Regions from separate parts of the Paenibacillus sp. EPM92 genome, predicted to be linked through region 1. Evidence: riboswitches for the same ligand, from Rfam matches in the RefSeq annotation. Region 1 holds a riboswitch; the other holds the start of a gene.
The links. Region 1 has a riboswitch for cobalamin ahead of JMF85_RS25835 (ABC transporter substrate-binding protein). Riboswitches for the same ligand answer to the same signal wherever they lie in the genome.
Positions count from the first base shown of each region.

Region 2: linked by a shared signal. The riboswitch ahead of JMF85_RS17770 (energy-coupling factor ABC transporter permease) and the one ahead of JMF85_RS25835 (ABC transporter substrate-binding protein) in region 1 are both predicted to bind cobalamin.

Region 1 is NZ_BCPS01000103.1:80,407-86,240, reverse strand. Features, by position in the region: gene JMF85_RS25850 (aminotransferase class I/II-fold pyridoxal phosphate-dependent enzyme) at 1-312, shown strand, start outside; gene JMF85_RS25845 (aspartyl-phosphate phosphatase Spo0E family protein) at 442-711, shown strand; gene JMF85_RS25840 (hypothetical protein) at 833-1,372, shown strand; cobalamin riboswitch at 1,408-1,621, shown strand; gene JMF85_RS25835 (ABC transporter substrate-binding protein) at 1,796-2,815, shown strand; gene JMF85_RS25830 (FecCD family ABC transporter permease) at 2,815-3,858, shown strand; gene JMF85_RS25825 (ABC transporter ATP-binding protein) at 3,957-4,748, shown strand; gene cobT (nicotinate-nucleotide--dimethylbenzimidazole phosphoribosyltransferase) at 4,741-5,823, shown strand.
Region 2 is NZ_BCPS01000076.1:92,099-97,932, forward strand. Features, by position in the region: gene infC (translation initiation factor IF-3) at 1-448, opposite strand, end outside; gene JMF85_RS17750 (hypothetical protein) at 511-819, shown strand; gene JMF85_RS17755 (energy-coupling factor ABC transporter ATP-binding protein) at 891-1,724, opposite strand; gene cbiQ (cobalt ECF transporter T component CbiQ) at 1,729-2,526, opposite strand; gene JMF85_RS17765 (energy-coupling factor ABC transporter substrate-binding protein) at 2,523-2,807, opposite strand; gene JMF85_RS17770 (energy-coupling factor ABC transporter permease) at 2,804-3,571, opposite strand; cobalamin riboswitch at 3,739-3,935, opposite strand; gene xerS (tyrosine recombinase XerS) at 4,128-5,228, shown strand; gene JMF85_RS17780 (PASTA domain-containing protein) at 5,259-5,834, opposite strand, start outside.

The DNA of each region.
Region 1 (5,834 bases):
CTGGAGGAGAAGGACCGGATGGTGGAGTCGTACAATCAGCGCAGGCGGTTAGTTGTGCATGGTTTCAGCCAGATCGGTTTGCCGTGCCATGAGCCGCAAGGAGCGTTTTATGCGTTTCCTTCGATTCAAGCGACCGGCCTTACCTCGGAGGAATTTGCGCAGCGCCTTTTATTCGAGGGGAAGGTCGCGGCGGTGCCCGGATCTGCGTTCGGACTGGGCGGCGAAGGTTTTTTACGCTGTTCCTACGCCTATTCGGTCAGTCAATTGACGGAAGCGATCGATCGAATAGGAAATTTCATGAAAAAGTTGTAGGTTCGACAAAAATAGTCATTTTCAAGTTTCTCCAAAACTGGTATGTTAGATGTATGGAAGTTTCATAGATAAATCCTTTATGAAGCTGTTATCCATAGGTCTAAAGATCGGGAACGGGAGGGATGAACGATGGCATTTCCGGAATATCGGCTTCGGCAGTATTTGAACGTCGTATGGATTCAAGAGAACGATCGCAATGCCAAGTGGATTTTTGGTAAACGGAAAACAAACTCATCCGCAACGTCTTTAGAAGATGAAATTTACCGTCTGCGACAAGAGCTGGAATCGTTAGTCCAAAGCGGGAATACGTTAACTTCCCCTCGAGTCGTCGAGATTAGCATGGAACTGGACATTAAAATTAATGAATATATGAATCGTCATCGTGGAAGCCGTTCCTGAACGGCTTCTTTTCGTTATTCCTTATATTTTGATACAAGCCTTTCGGGTATGGTAAGATAGGTCGATAGAGACCTAGCAGATGAATGTTTTGATGCAACGCGGCAAATGGGAGGAAAAGGATTTGAGGAAAGGAAGCTGGCTGGTCATCGCGTTGGTCCTTATGCTTCTGGCCGGATGCGGCGGCGGAGGAACGAAAGCGGACGTGCCGATTTTTATCATGTCATCGACAAGCATGCCGGGCGGTGCGGCGGAGAAGCTTGAAGCGGCCCTTGTGTCTAAAGTGGGAGAAGCCCCAACGGTGGCAGTCGCGGTCTCCCCGATGTTTTCGCTCGAGAAGATGATCATTGAGGTTGCGGCGGCCGGTAACGGTATTCTCATCCTTCCCGGCGATCAATTCCGGGGCTTGGGTAAGCAGGGTGGATACGTGCCGCTCGACGAATTGGCGAAGGCGGAAGACTTCCCGGACGGAGTGCTGGAACTGCCGGTGGACGGGAATCCGGACGGCAAGCTCGAAAAGCACTTATTCGGCATCCCGGTCGAGAAGACGACATGGTTCGCCGATCTGGGCCTGGGCGGCCAAGACTTGTACGCGTTCATTCCGCAAAATGCGCCGGATATTGAAAAAGCGAAGCAAGTGATGAAGCACATTGCGCAAAAATAGCCGTTGTCCTGAACGATTGGGCAATAAGCGGCGTTGTTCTAAATAAAGGTTCGGGTGCCTGCGGGCGGCGAAAGCCGCTGGTTCGCAGGTTAAAAGGGAAGCCGGTGCGATTCCGGCGCGGTCCCGCCACTGTAACCGGGCGATAAGCTCTCTCTGATAGCCACTTGCCGGCAATTGCCGGTTGGGAAGGCGAGAAAGCGCCGAAAGGAGCCCGGAAGCCAGGAAACCTGCCCGAACTTCATACGCTTGTTCCTTTCGCGGAAAAGGAGCGCAGCGGCGGTTTGCTCCGGCCCCAGGTCTTTACGACCCGGGATCGGGTCTGAAACATGCCCTCTGCTCCGGATTCGCGTCCGCAGGCGGAGGTTTTTTTGTATGTTCAGTCAAGGGAACGTTCTAGCCAATGATGAATGAAGGAGAGAAAAGATGATGAATACCAGCACGAAACGACACTTGCGAAAGCTGACGACGGCCGTCGTCAGCTTAGCGCTTGCGGCCGCATTGGCTGCTTGCGGCAGTAAGGCGACCGCGCCGAACCAAGGTCAGCTCGTCGACCCGCCGAAAGCGCAGAGCAGCCAGCAGGAAGGAACGGAGCAAGCGAAGCGGACGACATACCCGCTGAAGGTGCAGGATGCGACAGGCAAGGAATTCGTGTTTGAGAAAGCGCCGGAGCGGATCGCTTCGACGTCACCGAGCGAAACGGAGATCTTGTTTGCGCTCGGACTCGGGAGTAAAATCGTCGGCGTCTCGGATTATTGCGATTACCCGGCGGAAGCTGCGACGAAGCCGAAGCTCGGCAGCATCACGAAGCCGAACGAAGAAGCGCTGATCGGAGCGGGCGCCGATTTTGTTCTGACCGGCGTTTCCATGAAAGCGCCGACGGTGGACAAGCTGCGCGAGCTGAAGATCAATCTGTATCAGGTACAGCCGAAAACGATGGACGACGTCCTGGCGAACATTGAGAGAATGGGCGAAATTTTCGATCGCCAAGAAGAAGCCCGGAAGCTCGTCGAGCAAATGAAAGCGGATCGGCAAAGCGTGGTCGACGCTGTAAAATCAGTAAAGCCGGAGCAGAGGAAAAAAGTGTTCATCGAATTTTCCCCGGGCTATACCGTCGGTTCGGGCGAGTTTTTGAGCGAACTGATCGAGACGGCAGGCGGGATCAACGTATACGCATCGGAGAAAGGGTACGTCAAGCTGAGCGAAGAGAAAGTCATCGCCGCAAACCCGCAGGTCATTTTGTATCCGAAAAATTTGATCGACGACAAGTCGAAAAAAACGCTCGACCAAATCATTCGCGAGCGCAGCGGCTGGGATCAGCTCGAAGCGGTGAAAGGAAACAAGCTGGCCGGCATCGATAAAGATACGACAAGCCGTCCGGGTCCGCGAATTACGGAAGGCTTGAAGGAAATCGCCAAAGGGATTTATCCGGAACTGGTGAACTAATGAAGCGGAAGCTGATGCTATGGGGCGGACCTTGCCTTGTCTTGCTTCTGTTAGCCGCAACCGTCTCATTATCGGTCGGCTCGGTGCAGGTGCCTTTCGTGCACGTCTGGAAAATATTGCTGCATCACCTGCCTGGCATGGAGGGGCGCTTAACGGTAGATTGGCAAACGTCTTCGGAGCAAATCGTGTGGAAGGTCAGGCTGCCTCGCGTCGTGCTCGGGATGCTCGTCGGAGCGGCCTTGGGACTGGCTGGCGCCGCTTTCCAAGGGGTGCTGCGCAATCCGCTGGCCGATCCGTACACGCTCGGCGTTTCCTCGGGCGCGTCGGTCGGCGCTTCCTTTCTTATCTTATTCGGCTTGCAGTATGTATTCGGCGAATGGAGCGTTCCGGCGGTCGCCTTCGGTACAGGAACGCTAACGCTTGCGGTCGTGCTGATGCTGGCGAGAGCGGACGGCAAGCTGCGGATCGAAACGGTGATTTTATCGGGTGTGGTGATGCAGGCGTTTTTGTCGGCCCTAGTCTCGCTGATGGTCTCGATGTCGAAGCAGGTCATCAATGAAATTATATTCTGGCTGATGGGCAGCTTGGCGCTTCGCGGTTGGTCGTATACGTTGATATTGCTGCCTTACCTGGTAATTGGCGTAGCGGTGCTGACCGGTTACGGCCGGGCCATGAACGTATTCGCGCTAGGCGAGCGGCAAGCGGCATACTTAGGCGTCAACATCGAGCGCACCAAGCTGATCGTATTGATCGCTTCCACGTTAATTACGGCGGCGGCCGTATCCGTCTCCGGCGTGATCGCGTTCGTCGGACTGCTCGTGCCGCACTTGCTGCGGCTGATCGCCGGGCCGGATTACCGCCTGCTGCTGCCGTTATCGGTGATAGGCGGCGCCATCTACGTGCTGCTCGCGGATACGCTTGCGCGCACGCTGCTTAGTCCGACGGAGATTCCGCTAGGCGTGGTGACCGCATTCATGGGCGCGCCGTTCTTCGCTTATTTGTTGCGACGACGAAAGCGCATCATTCGGGACCAAGCGGTGTGAGCGCAGCAGGGAAACGGTAAGGGGACGCTAGGAAACGAAGGAGGAGGCTGGACGGCGGTTAGGCGGAGATTGGCGAATGCGGCGAAGGGGGACTTGCCATGATCGAGGTTGCGATGGAACGGGTGGTGAAGCGGTACGGCGCGCGGACAGTTCTGAACGGCATCGACTTTCAGGTGGAGCCGGGGGAATGGTTTGGCATTCTCGGTCCGAACGGCGGCGGCAAATCGACGCTGCTGCAGGCTATGGCCGGCGTCGAGCCGATAGACGGCGGGACGGTGAAGCTTTCGGGCAAGCCGGTCGGCGAGTACTCGCGTAAAGCGCTGGCCCGGCAGGTCGCGGTGCTGCAGCAGGATGCGCTGCCGCCGGTTGGCTTCACGGTGCAGGAAGTGGTGGAGATGGGCCGTTACCCGTATCAGAACTGGTTCGGCGATGAAGCGGAAGACGCCGCCGCCTTGGTCGACCGCGTCATTCGCTGGCTCAAGCTCGAGCCGCTGCGGGAACGCCCGGTCGACGCGCTGAGCGGCGGAGAACGCCAGCGTGTCGCGCTCGGCAAGGCGATGGCGCAGCAGCCGAAGCTGCTGCTGCTGGACGAGCCGACGACGTTCCTCGATATCGGCTTCCAGCTCGAGATGATGGATAGGATTCGCCTGTGGCAGAAGGAGTGCGGCATGACGGTCGTCTCGGTGCTTCACGATCTGAACTTGGCCGCGCAATATTGTGACCGGCTGCTGCTGCTGCACGAAGGCGTCATTGCCGGGATTGGCGGAGCGGGGGATGTGCTGCAGGAGGATTTGCTCGAAAGGGTATACGGTACGCGGCCGTTCGTGGTGTCTCATCCCGAACGGAGCGTCCCGCAAATTTTATTGGCAGGGGGCGTTCATGATGAATAACGACAGGTGGAAGGACTTCGTTTCCGGTATTGAGCCTATAAATGACGGCAAGTGGGCGGAAGCCGCAGCGCGGCTGGATCGGCTGACGAAGCCGCCGGGCAGCTTAGGCCGGCTTGAGGATATGGCGAAGCAGCTTGCCGGGATTACGGGGCAGTTGTACCCGGATTTGTCGCGTAAAGCGGTCATTGTGATGGCCGGCGACCACGGCGTGTGCGAGGAGGGCGTGAGCGCCTTCCCGTCGGAAGTGACGCCGCAGATGGTATTGAACTTCTTGAACGGCGGTGCGGCCGTCAACGTGCTGGCACGCCAGGTCGGAGCCGATGTCGTTTGCGTGGACGTCGGCGTGAATGCCGACTTGAGCCATCCGTCGCTCGTCTCGCGCAAGGTGCGCAAAGGAACGGCCAACATGGCGCAGGGCCCGGCGATGACGCGTGAAGAAGCGATTGCGGCGATTGCCGCCGGCTTCGACTTGACCGGCGAGCTGGCCGCGCGCGGTTACCGGCTGTTCGCGGCGGGCGAGATGGGCATCGGCAACACGACGGCCAGCTCGGCGATTTTATCCGTGCTCGGCGCGACCGACACGGTGCAAGCGACAGGGCGCGGGACCGGCATTGACGACGTGCGGCTGGCGCATAAGCAGGACGTCATTCGCCGGGCGATCGAGCGGAATCGGCCGAATGCCGACGATCCGATCGACGTGCTGGCGAAGGTGGGCGGGCTGGAGATCGCCGGGCTTGTCGGCGTCATTCTCGGGGCCGCCCGGCATCGCTGCCCGGTCGTGATCGACGGCTTCATCTCGTCGGCGGCTGCGCTGATCGCATCGCGGCTTGCCCCGCTCAGCACGTCGTATATGCTCGCTTCGCACCTGTCGCACGAGCAGGGGCATGCCCGCCTGCTGGAGCGAATCGGCCTTGCCCCGATATTGCGCATGGATATGCGGCTCGGCGAAGGAACGGGCGCTGTGCTCGCCTTCCCTCTTATCGAAGCGGCCGTAAATATTATGAGCCAGATGGCGACGTTCGACGATGCCGGCATCTCGCAAGCGGTGGATAAGAGTACGCCGGAGAAGGTGTAGCCCCACCGGTC
Region 2 (5,834 bases), on a different contig from region 1:
CTTGCTTGCCGCTCAGCTGAATCCCGGTTTTGGGGCGTCCGTACGGCTTCAATTCCTGCAGCAGCGACTGCAGCAGCTCCTTCGCTTTCGGACCTTCCTTTCCTTGAAGACGAACGACCGCCAGCACGGCATCGCCGGATTTCAGGATGCGTTCCGCCTGCTGCTTCTTCGTGTCGAAGTCATGCTCTTCGATGTGCGCAGTTAGACGGATTTCCTTGAATTTCGGCTCCCGTTCGCGTTTGCGGGCTTGTTGCTCTTCCTGTTTGGCCGCTCCCTTGCCGATTAGCTTGCAGGGCGGCGGGCTGCTCATCAGCGAAGTGCATACTAAATCGACCTTCAGCTTGCGGGCTAAAGCGAGCGCTTCCGAGGTGGGGACGATCCCCAGCTCCTCGCCGTTGATACCGGTCAATTGAACTTCGGACGCTTTTATCTTTTCATTCATGATCATTGTGAACTCACCCGAACTTTCGTTATAATGATCCATATTACCCGCCAGAAGGAGATTTTTCAATGAGCCGCAAAGAATTGGAAGAGCAAATCATCCGCAATTATCAGCGCGACGAACAAATGATGATCCTCGTATTCGCGCAGTGGTGCGTCAATCACAATCTGGACCCTTTCGATATTTACTTGCGCGCGTATCCGCAGCAAGAAGGCAATGAAGCGCTCCGACAAGCGGTCGAATTAACGGTGCCCAAGGAAGAATCGGAGGAGATTGGGGATGAGACGCTGCTCGGCGTACTCTCGTTGTTTGGCAACGACGAGCTCGCTTATATCGTCACGGAAGAAATCGCACAGCGCAAGAAGAGCAAACGTTAATCTCCTCATCTCATAACGACAAAGGGCCGCCGCCCCTAACGGTTCGACGACCCTCTAGCGCAAGACCAGGCTCAGCGCCACGTCTCCTGCATCGCCTTCCATGCGGCGATGTCCCTCGGAGGCTTGGCACCGAGTCTTCTGTCAGCGGGCAGCGCCTTCCACAGCTCAACGAGCGCCGGCAGCTCCAATCCGTAAGCGGCCAGCACGTCGGCTTCCGTGAACACGTGCTCCGGCGTACCTTCCATGACGCACGCTCCTTCGTACATGACGAGGATCCAATCGGCCCACGCATAGGCCATGTTCAAATCATGGGTGGCCATCGCCACGGTGATCCCTTGTCCATGAATCCGGTTTAACTCCTCCACCAGCCGATGCTCCGAACGACGATCCAGATAGGCTGTCGGCTCGTCCAGCAGCAGCAGCTCAGGCTCAAGCACGAGCACGCCGGCTAAGGCGACGCGTTTTTTTAGACCCAGACTCAATTGATGAAGCGGAGTCTCCGCCCATGGCGTAAGCCCCATCACATCCAGCATGCGTTCGGTGCGCCGGCGTATTTCCTGCTCCTCCAGACGGGCGTTGCGCAGCCCGTACGATACGTCCTCGTAAGTCGTATGTAAGATCAACTGCTGCTCCGGGTCTTGAAACACAAGACCGACTTGCCGGCGAAGCCGCTGCAGGTCTTCGTTCTTATAAACGTAAGGCGCATCCTTCCAAAGCATCGTTCCGGACTTCGGACGGTGAATACCGACGGCATGCAGGAAGAACGTAGATTTGCCCGAGCCGTTAGGTCCGCAAATTGCCGTGCGTTTTCCTTCAGGTATACGTATATTCAGCTGACGCAGAGAGGGCGTTTGAGCGCCCGGGTACGTGAACGTGACATCTGAAGCTTCCAATATCGGCTTCATCCTCTCACACTCCCCCCACTCGAAGCCAAATACTGAGCAGCGCGAGCGTCGCAGCACCGAGAATGCCTTCGGCTCCGTAACGTCCTGGAATCGGCTTAGGTTCGTAAGGCATAAAGTGAAGCTCTCCGGTAAATCCCCGCGACATAAGACCCTGTGACAACCCCCGATAACGGTGCATTGTCTTGGCAAACAGCTGTACGAGCAAGGCCGCGACGTCCCGCAGCGTGCGCCAGAAGCCTGCGTGTCCGCCCCGTGCCCGCTGCGCGGCGATCATTCCTTGTGCGGCATCCGAAAGGTGGAACAAGAACCGGTAGGTAATCACCATCAGCTCAAGCACGGCTTGAGGCATGCGAAGCCGCTTCATCACCTGCATCAATTCCGGGAACGGAATCGTGAAGACGATGAACAGCAAACACGCTTCACAGGCGGCTATCCGCACGAACACTTCCACCGCCTGAACCAAGGCCGCCGGTGAAATATACAACCACCCGCGAAATACCGGAACAGCCAGCAGCGCATCCGGCCGGACGCTTGCGGCGGACGAAGCCGCCTCGATTACCCACGCCGGCAAGCTGGTCACATAAAAGAAGCACGATGCGCCGAACAACCAGCTGTACGTCTTTAACGGGATACCCGCGTAACCGACCGTCCAGACCAGCATCCAACAGAAGATCACAGCCTGAACCACAGGCTGCGCCGTATACGCAAGCGTCAGCAGCACGGCCGCAAATCCGCATTTCCACATCGGGGAAACGTGCCGCAGCTTATTGGTATACGACAAGCTATCGATCGTATGGATCATCGGTTTTTAGATTTCGCGGCTTTTCCTTTATAAAGCCCGACCGTATACCCGATCACGGCAGCGCCGACGGCGGCCTGCAAAGCGAACAGCATGCTCTCGGTTTCCGCAGGCGGCTCCAGCAGCGGAGCAAACCAAGGCTCGTAGGCCGGCGACAGCTGGCGGATCATATCCTCGGCCGCCCCGTCGGCTCCCCCGAATTCTCCGTCGACAAGAAGCAGCGGAAGCGTGCTCAGCAGCACGACGCCGGCGATAAGCAGCCCGTTTTTCATCCTTTTGGTCATGAATGATCGACTCCTTTCGTTGTATGCCGCACAACCGACAAAGCTTCCGCATGGTGCAACCGCAGCCAGTTCCAGACAAGCACAGTCAACAGTCCTTCGCTAATCGCAAGCGGTACTTGCGTGATGGCGAAAATACCCGAAAATTTCATGAACGAGGCGGCAACGCCCCCTTCTGCAGCAGGGAACGCCAGAGCCAGCTGCACGGAAGTTACCAAATACGTCGACAAATCGGCTAGAGCGGCTGCCGTGAAGACGGCCCACACTTCTTTACCCGTCGTCTTCACCATGAATTTGTAGGCGAAGAACCCGACGATCGGGCCGGCAACCGCCATCGCAAACGCATTGGCTCCCAGCGTCGTCAATCCCCCGTGTGCGAGCAGCAAAGCCTGGAACAGCAGAACGATCGAACCGAGCACGCTCATCGGCAGCGGCCCGAACATCACGGTGCCGAGACCGGTTCCGGTCGGATGAGAGCTGCTGCCTGTAACCGAAGGAAGCTTCAAGGCGGACAGTACGAACGTGAACGCAGCCGCCAGACCGAGCAGCAGCTTCAATTCCGGCGACGTCTTCGTGATCCGGGCAATGGCGCGGACGCCGAGCGCGAAGAACGGGATAAACACCGCCCACCAGAAGATCGCCCATCCTGGCGGCAAGAATCCCTCCATGATGTGCATCGCATTAGCAGATTGCGGCTCGTTCACGACAAAATAAACGATAAATCCGATGATAACCGCGATCATTGACAAGACTTTGGATGATTTCATTTAATCCCCTCCCATGAATTTGTGCAACAAAAAAAGCATTCCCAACCGTAGACGGTTAGAAATGCTTCTTATCCTGATAAACTTTCGGAACGAAAGGGGCCATTCACCCTCCGTACGAAAACCGATCGCAGCAGCTTCCTAACACCTCCCTATCGTCCGTAGGTATATCAGTGTCGTCAGAACAGGCAGGTCTCCTGGCTACCAGCATCGACGCCCGCAAGCTGCCTTCCCGATCCGGTTGCGAATCAGTGGCTTCGTGGCTGCGAACTACGCTGTTACAGTGGCGGGACCGCATCGGATTTGCACCGAACTTCCCTATTAAGCTTCAACCTGAAGTTGAAGCACCTGTTCCCACAATATGCACTTGTGTAAGACTAGCCTTAATGTACACGAACCTGCCTGTGAATTCAACCCCCATATCTAACCGATTTCCTGCAATTGTGATAAAATAACGGGTACAGCGATCGGTTCAAGCAGCTGTCAACCAACAAAACAATACATAATTATAATTATGTTAACTAATTGCTGAATACAGGCAGTTAAGGAGCGTGGCCCGATGAACGTAATCAAAGTCAAAGACCGTTTGGAGCTGGAGAAAAAAATCCCGCTGATGCCCTGGTACGTGGAGAAATTCATTAATTATAAACTGCCCGACTTGTCTCCCTCTTCCCTGCTCGAATATGTGAGGGATTACGAGACATTCTTCGGCTGGCTGCTCGCCGAAGGGTTGAGTACGGCCGGACAAATGAAAGATGTGCCGCTCCTCGATCTCGAGCGGCTGCATATGGAGAGCATCGATCATTACAAGATGTTCCTCGCCATGCGCAAAACGAACGCCAATTCGAAAACGACCATTTCCCGCAAGCTGTCCTCGCTGCGCTCGTTGTTTCATTATTTGAGTCAAATCGCCGAGGACGAGAATTTCTACCCGCTGCTCAAGCGCAATGTCATGGCGAAGGTGGAAATTAAACGGACGCATAAACCGAAAGACTCGGCGGCCAAGCTCGAAGGCAAGCTGCTGCAGGAGGCGGAGATCGCCGAGTTTATCGACTATGTGAAGACGGGCTACGGCCAAGACGTGGCATCGAACAAGCAGGCGACCTATGCTTACGAGATCAATAAAACACGCGATGCCTGTCTCGTGAGCCTCATCCTCAACTCCGGACTGCGCGTGTCGGAGGTCGTTAACCTGAACGTCGAGGACGTCGATTTGAAGAAGAAGCTTATTTATGCGTTCCGCAAAGGCAAGAACGACGAGACGTTCAAAACGCCCGTCTATTTCCGGCAGGACGCGGTAGATGATCTGGCCTGTTATTTGGAGCTTCGCAGCTCTGTCTACAAAGCGCCGAAACGCGAGAAGGCGCTCTTCCTTGCTTTGGCTAACGGCAGACAGGAAGGCGAGCGTATGACCAAACGGGCGATTCAGGAAATGGTGATCAAATATGCCAAAAGATTCGGCAAACCTTACTTATCGGTTCATAAACTGCGCCATTCGTTCGCGACGGACTATTACTTGCGCAACGATCTGTACAAAACGCAGGAGCAGCTCGGTCACGCCTCGCCCGAAACGACACAAATTTACGCCCATCTAACCGATAAAACAATGTCTGAAGCGATCGACAAAGAGAAGAAGGACGGGATATCCGGTGCGTCTTGACGCCCGGAATTCCCGTCCTTCTTCGTCTGCTTAAGGCCCTTTGCTTACCCAGAACGATACATTGTCGCCTTTCTGGAGCGGAGTGCCCGGCGCAGGACTTTGACGAAACACCGTATTTGCCGAATGCGGGTTTTTCTCCAAATAAAACTGGTACCGAAGACCGGCAGCCAGCGCCTGTTTCTCCGCTTCTTCTTTGCTTAGACCGACCAGCTGCGGCGCTGTGACGGCTTGACCTTCTCCGGGTTGCGCCTCCGACGATGACTGAGGCTCAGCCGGTGTCGCGGGTACCGGGTTCGCTGCGGACGGCGTCTCCGGCAAAGCGGAGCTCTGGCCCGATTTCGCGGCGGTTTGCTGCGAGTCCGGAGACTTCCGGCCGATCCCGAGCTCCATAAACAATAGAAACACGCCGACCGCGGTCACGGCCGCCACCGTAAACAAGGCCATGCCGATCAGCGATTTTTTCCAAAAACCGCCGCTCTTAGCTTCTTCCACTTCTTCCACTTCTTCCTCTTCTTCGACGATCTCATCCTTTACGGTTGAACGAACGAGCTCATCCTTGGCCGGTACCGCTGCATGCTCCCGTTTGATCGCGAAGCGCACCTCTTC